Regions from separate parts of the Kitasatospora sp. NPDC056800 genome, predicted to be linked through region 2. Evidence: riboswitches for the same ligand, from Rfam matches in the RefSeq annotation. Region 2 holds a riboswitch; each other region holds the start of a gene.

Region 1 (2,191 bases), on a different contig from region 2:
CACCGACGCGCCCGGCTTGGGCGCGTGCAGCACCTGGCCGTTGCCGGCGTAGATGCCGACGTGGTGGGCGTCGGTGTAGAAGATCAGCAGGTCGCCGGGCTGGGCCTTGGAGAGGTCCGTCCCGAGCCGGGTGCCGGCCGAGGCCTGCGCCTGCGAGGTGCGCGGCAGCGACACGCCGGCCTGGTTGTAGGCCCAGACCATCAGACCGGAGCAGTCGAAGGAGCCCGGGCCGGTGGCGCCCCAGACGTACGGGCTGCCGATCTTGGAGGCGGCGGCGGACAGCGCGGCGGCACCGCGCGAGCTGCCGGGGGCCACGTTCACCGGAGCGGTGGTCGTGGGGGCCGAGAGGCTGCCGCGGCTGTTGTCGCGGGAGGCGCGGTCGGCCTGCTGCTGCTGGGCCTGGGCGGCGTCGGCCTTGGCCTTGGCCTCGGCGGCGGCCTTCTCCTCGGCCTGGCGCAGCGCCTGGCGGTCCTGCTCGGTCAGCGTGTTGAGCAGGTCCTGGGCCGCCTTCAGCTTGCCCTGGACCTCGTCCTTGGAGGCCTTCAGCTGCTGGGTGGTCGACTCCAGCTCGGCGAGCTTGCCCTGGGCCTCGTTGCGGTCCTGGTCGAGCTTGCGCTGCTGCTCCTGGAGCTCCTTCAGCTGACCCTTCTGGGTGCTGCCGGCCTGGTTCAGCGCGTCGGCCTGGCTGAGGAAGCTGTCCGGGCTGGAGGAGAACATCAGCTGGACGGTGGGGGATATCCCCCCGTTGCGGTACTGCTCGCCGGCGATCTCGGCGAGGCCGCCCTGGAGCTCGGTGACCTGGGCCTGCTGACGGGCCACCTGGTCCTGCAGGCCGGAGACCTGCTTCTCCAGGTCCTGCTGCTTGGCCTGGGCGGCGTTGTAGTTCTCGGTCGCGACCTCGGCCTGCTCGTTGAGCTGGTCGACCTGCCCCTTGACCTGTTCCTTGGTCGGCTGCGGGTCCGCGTGGGCACCCTGCGCGGAGAGGACGACGGCTGCGGCGGCGACGCCGGTCAGGATCGAGACCCGGGCGCGGCCGGCGGGCTTGGGACGACGATGGGACGCCACGAAGGCGGACTCCTTCTTCCTACGGCCGCCTACCGGGTGAGCTGACGGGTTCGGGCCGGAAGCATGCCCTACGACGCCTCACGGCCGTTCCACCGGCCGACCTGGCGCCGATTCACCCCGGAGGAACGTGGTTCCCCGGCTCCGCTCCGCAGCGCCCCCTACCACTGGGCTCCCCTGTCGGACAGTCGCTTCGACCTGTCCCGCTGCCTTGCGAACTCGACGGTAACCACCGCCGCCACCCTGGCTGGGCGATCGACAGTGCGGTGGTTCGGAGCATGACCCTAGTAACTGAACCGTGATCGGTTCAAATCCTTGTCAGAAAAAAGACAGAAGATTACCCAAGTTCCTTTGTGAAAATGACCGATGGTGACCATTGACGCACACAAGGCTGATCGGTTCTCACCATGTGGTCGTCGAAGGGCTGGAAACCCGAAACGCCACCCCGAACGGGGGTGGCGCTTTTCACAGGCCCCCGCGGGAGCCCCCCGGGCGTGTCGGTCCGTCAGACCCGGCGGATGGTGTTGATCGACATCGCGTCGGCCTTCATCACCTTCACCACGTCGCCGGTGTGCGGCGCGTGGACCACCATGCCGTTGCCGATGTACATCCCGACGTGGTGCATGTCGGGGCCGTAGATCACCAGGTCGCCCGGCTGGGCCTGGTCCAGCGAGGGGATCCGGGTGCCGTAGTGGCCCTGCTCCTGCGAGGTGCGCGGCAGCGAGACGCCCGCCTGCCCGTACGCCCAGACCATCAGGCCCGAGCAGTCGAAGGTGGTCGACCCGGTGGCGCCCCACACGTACGGCGAGCCCTGCTTGCTCATCGCCTTGGCCAGCGCCGTGGCCGCGTAGCCGCTGGCCGGCGGCAGGCTGCCGAGGTCGACCCGGTCGCTGCCGCGCGAGGCGCGGTCGTCCTGCGCCTGCTGGGCCCGCAGCGCGGCGCGGTCGGCGGAGCTCAGCGAGTTCAGCAGGTCCTGGGCGGCCTTCAGCTTGGTGTTGACGTCCGACTTGGCCTGGTTCAGGTCCTTGGTGGTGGTGTCCAGCGAGGCGAGCACGGCGGCCGCCTCGGTCTTCTCCTGGTCCAGCCGGCGCTGCTGGTCCAGCAGCCCCTTGAGCGCCTCGGCCTGACT
Region 2 (2,191 bases):
GTTGGACCAGAACAGCAGGTCGCCCGCCTGGAGGCTGTCCAGCGAGACGTGGGTGCTGGCGGCGGCCTGGTCGGCGGCGACGCGCGGGACGGAGACGCCCGCGGCGCGCAGCGCGGCCTGGGTCAGGCCGGAGCAGTCCCAGCCGCCGTTGCCGGTGCCGCCGTAGACGTACGCCTGACCGACCTTCGACTGGGCGAAGGAGACCGCGGCGGCCATGCTGCCGGTCGCGGCCGGCACCTGGGCCTGGGTCTGCGTCTGGGCCTGGGGCTGGGGAGCGGGCTTGGTGGCGGGCTTCGCGGCCGGCTTGGTGGACGGCTTGGCGGCCGGGGCCTCGGGCTGCGCGGTCGGCTGGGCGTTCACGGCACCGCCGTTCGCGGACTGGCCGGACTTCTGCGAGCGGTCGAACCAGGTGAAGTCCGAGCCGGACGTGCCGGCGGAGGACTGGCCGGCCCGGGCCTGGCCGTTGCCGCCGAAGGACAGCTGCTGGCCCGGGTAGATGGTGTCCGGACCCTCGGTCAGGGTGCCGCGGTTGAGGTCGTACAGCCGCTGCCAGCCGCCCTGCACCTTGTGCTGGTCGGCGATCGCGGACAGCCAGTCGCCCTCGACGACGGTGTAGTCGCCGCCCTGGGCCTGCTGCTGGCGCTTCTGCACCCAGTCGCTCCGGTTGCCGGAGGCGGCGGAGTCGGTGGAGGCCTGCGCGTCGCCCTGGGCGGGCGCGGCGGGCTTCGCGGCGGGGGTCTGGGGCTGTGCGGGCTTGGCGCTGGGCTTCGCGGCCGGAGCGGCCGGCTTGGCGCTCTGGGCGGGCGCGGCGGGCTTGGCGGCGGTCGAACCCGCCGAGGTGTCAACGGCGGCCGCGGCGCCGCCCTTGGTGAGCCCGGCCTGGACCGAGCAGACCGGCCAGGCGCCGGGGCCCTGCGAGGCGAGGACCTTCTCGGCGACGGCGATCTGCTGGTCCTTGGCGGCCAGGTCGGCGCGGGCCGCGTAGGCCGTGCCGCCGAAGGCGGACCAGGTGCTGGAGGTGAACTGGAGGCCGCCGTAGAAGCCGTTGCCGGTGTTGATGCTCCAGTTGCCGCCGCTCTCGCACTGGGCGACCTTGTCCCAGGTGGCGACGGAGGCGGCCGAGGCGGTGCTGGTGGTGAGGCAGGGGACGGTGAGGCCGACGCCCGCGACGCCGAGGGCGGCGATCACGCGACGGGTACGGCCGGACAGACGGGTGCCGTTGGTGGGCAGCATGAAGACGTGGTCCTCTCCCACGCCTGCGAGGTGAGCTGTCGGATTCGGGCTGGAGTTGCCCGGCCGTGCGGTGAGCACGGCTTCACCCCTAGCCCTGGACCGTTCCGGAGAGCGGTCCGGGGCGACTTACCTGTGGGTCCCCCGCTCCTGCCGTGGTGCGTTTTCGCGCTTCCAGGACATCCGACGGCAGGACTCGGCGTTGCGGATGACCGGGTTCGTGTGGTCACGAACGGGGAGCACGTTAATCAGACTTAAGTTCAAACTGCAAACCACTGTGATGTGCATCACGGTTTAGTGGAAACTGCCAAAATTGCCACTCACCATGATCGTAAATGATCGTTTTCAGGCAATGCTGTTGTGGAAGCCGACAACTGGCTCCGCCTCAGGAGTGGCGTGACGGTGCGTCGAATCGCGGAGTGGCGCACTCCGGCGGGTGGGGGAGCGGTCGCGATCGGAGCATGTGAATCCACGCTCCCTATTTCCTTTCAAATAGCGCCAGAACGGACATTCCCCTTCATTGCCGGGTGACTCCCGTACGGGACGGACGGGGTGGGGGGAAGTACGTGGAAGGGCCCGGAACGCGATCCGTTCCGGGCCCTTCGGTGCGCGCGAACCCGCGCGCGGTGTCCTTATCGTCCGCCAGGCCCCTCGGCGGCCGCGTGGGCGCCACGGGAGCCCTCCGCGACCCCCTCGGCCTCGGCGGCGGCCGCCGCCTCCGCCTCGGCCCGTGCCAGGTCCTCCGGGGACGGCGTGGGCAGCGCGGCCAGGTAGGTGGAGGCGATCAGCTGGCCGACCGACGGGTAGGCGCCCAGCGGCGCGGCCGACGGGCAGCCGGTCTCCTCGGCGGCGGTGGCGAGCAGCTCGGAGTCCGCCTCCGGGCCGATCACCAGCGGGGCCAGCGCCGGGCGCTGCGAGCCGGTGTCCTTGAGGTGGTTGACGGCCGCGGCCACCGAGCCGG
Region 3 (2,191 bases), on a different contig from region 2:
AGCTGCACCACCAGCAGGAAGAAGACGCCGCTGAACGCCGCGTACACGCACAGGGTGACCAGGTTCACGGCGGTGAACAGCCGGGAGGAGAACAGTCCGAGCGGCAGCATCGGATCGGGTGCGCGGCGCTCGACCGCCACGAAGGCGACGCCGAGCGCCACTCCGAGCACCCCGCTGACCCAGACGGCGGGGGACAGGCCCTCGCCGGCCGCCGTCAGCGCGTAGGTGATCGCGCCGAGGGCGAGGGCGGCGAGCACGGCGCCGAGGACGTCGAAGCGGCCGGAGGCGCCCTCGTCCCGGCTCTCCGGCACCGACCGGGTGGTGACCGCGATCACGGCGGCGGCGAGCGGCAGGTTCAGCAGGAAGATCCAGCGCCAGCCGGGGCCGTCCACCAGCCAGCCGCCGAGGAAGGGGCCGACCGCCGCCGACACCCCGCCGAGGCCGGACCAGAGCCCGACCGCCGCCGAGCGGTCGTCAGGGTGGAAGACGGCTTGGAGCATGGCGAGCGAGCCGGGGGTGAGCAGCGCCCCGCCGATGCCCTGGACGGCGCGGGCGGCGATCAGCACGTGGATGTTCGGCGCGGCGGCGCAGGCCGCGGAGGCGATGGCGAACCAGACCACGCCGATCAGGAAGACCTTGCGCCGCCCGTAGCGGTCGCCGAGCGCGCCGCCGAGCAGGATCAGGCCCGCCAGGGTGAGCAGATAGGCGTTCAGGGTCCATTGCAGGGACGCGAGGGAAGCGCCGAGGTCGGCGCCGATCCGGGGCAGCGCGACGTTCACCACGGTGCCGTCCAGCATCGCCATGCTGGAGCCGAGCACCGTCGCCATTAGTACCCAGCGACCCTGCGCGGTGCCCAGGCGCAGGGTGCCGGCCTCGGAGGTGGCCACGGGCGAATCCTGCGCTGCCGAGGCGCACGTGACAAGGGTCACCGGTGGGTGTGTTGGCGGCTGGCGGTGCGTGAGCGGACGGGTGCGCGGCGTGGCCGATCTCGGCGCAGGGTCGTGGATCAGTGGCGGGGGGTGAATGGGTTGTGTACGCACCGTGGGCTCGGGCCTGCGGAGGGTCACTGTGGGAGGGGGGATCGTTGCCGTTTCAAGAGATCGACATTGCTTCACCCGAACGGATGGGTTTTAGTTCAGCGACCGCCCGGCCAGTCCGGACGGATCCGCCGGGTGGAACGCCGAGTCCTGCCGCTGCCCGGTGGTTCGAAACGAACTCTGTACGGCAGGAGCGGGGGACCCACAGGTAAGTCGCCGGACCGGAGTTCGCGCCTCAGGGCGCGGGCGTCCAGGACCGGCTTGGGGTGAAGCCGCGCAAGCGGCCGGGCAACTCCAGCCCGAACCCGACAGCTCACCTCGCAGGCGTCGGAGAGGAAAATTCCATGCCTGCACAGGCTCGTCGTATCGCCCTGCCCCGCGCCGCCCGCATCGGCATCGCCACCGCCGTCACCGGTGTGTCCTTCGCCCTCCCGCTCGTCACCGCGATGAGCGCCCAGGCCCACACCCCGGCCGCTCCGGCCGCCGCCTCCGCCGAGGCCAAGCAGGCCACGCAGGCCGCCGCTCCGGCCGCCCAGGCCGCGCAGGAGAGCTACCGCGTCGTCAGCGGTGACACCCTGTCCAAGATCGCCGACGCCAGGAACGTCGAGGGCGGCTGGCACGCGCTGTACGAGCAGAACCGCTCGGTCGTCGGCGCCGACCCGAACCTGATCTTCCCGGGCCAGCAGCTCGCGCTGTCCGGCCACGCCGCCGCGCCGGCCGCCGACGCCGCCCCGGCGAAGCCCGCCGCCCCGGCCAAGCCCGCCAAGCCGTCCGCTCCGGCGACCCAGGCCGCCAAGCCGCAGGCCCAGGTCCAGGTGCAGACCGAGGCCGCCAAGCCCTCCGCGCAGCTCGAGACCCAGCTCCAGGTCGCCGCTCCGGCCCAGGCCGTGACCGCCACTCCGGTCGCCGCCGCCACCTCCGGCTTCGTCGCCCCGCTGGCCGGCCCGCGGCTCGGCACCGCCTACGGCGTGGCCGGCTCGATGTGGGCCTCCGGCCACCACACCGGCCAGGACTTCGTCGCCTCCACCGGCACCCCGCTGCGCGCCGTCGCCAACGGTGTCGTGGTCAAGGCCGGCAACGGCGGCGCCTACGGCAACGAGGTCGAGATCAGGCTCGCCGACGGCCACTACGCCGAGTACGCGCACCTCTCCTCG

Evidence for each region. Region 2 has a riboswitch for cyclic di-AMP ahead of ACFRQN_RS03720 (transglycosylase family protein). Riboswitches for the same ligand answer to the same signal wherever they lie in the genome.
Region 1: linked by a shared signal. The riboswitch ahead of ACFRQN_RS03010 (NlpC/P60 family protein) and the one ahead of ACFRQN_RS03720 (transglycosylase family protein) in region 2 are both predicted to bind cyclic di-AMP.
Region 3: linked by a shared signal. The riboswitch ahead of ACFRQN_RS36050 (peptidoglycan DD-metalloendopeptidase family protein) and the one ahead of ACFRQN_RS03720 (transglycosylase family protein) in region 2 are both predicted to bind cyclic di-AMP.

The regions. Positions count from the first base shown of each region.
Region 1 covers NZ_JBHUAL010000007.1:5,293-7,483, forward strand. Annotated here, with positions in the region: gene ACFRQN_RS03010 (NlpC/P60 family protein) at 1-1,065, opposite strand, end outside; cyclic di-AMP (ydaO/yuaA leader) riboswitch at 1,076-1,229, opposite strand; gene ACFRQN_RS03015 (C40 family peptidase) at 1,568-2,191, opposite strand, start outside.
Region 2 covers NZ_JBHUAL010000009.1:15,301-17,491, reverse strand. Annotated here, with positions in the region: gene ACFRQN_RS03720 (transglycosylase family protein) at 1-1,254, opposite strand, end outside; cyclic di-AMP (ydaO/yuaA leader) riboswitch at 1,241-1,411, opposite strand; gene ACFRQN_RS03715 (hypothetical protein) at 1,863-2,191, opposite strand, start outside.
Region 3 covers NZ_JBHUAL010000246.1:10,928-13,118, forward strand. Annotated here, with positions in the region: gene ACFRQN_RS36045 (MFS transporter) at 1-827, opposite strand, end outside; cyclic di-AMP (ydaO/yuaA leader) riboswitch at 1,179-1,379, shown strand; gene ACFRQN_RS36050 (peptidoglycan DD-metalloendopeptidase family protein) at 1,382-2,191, shown strand, end outside.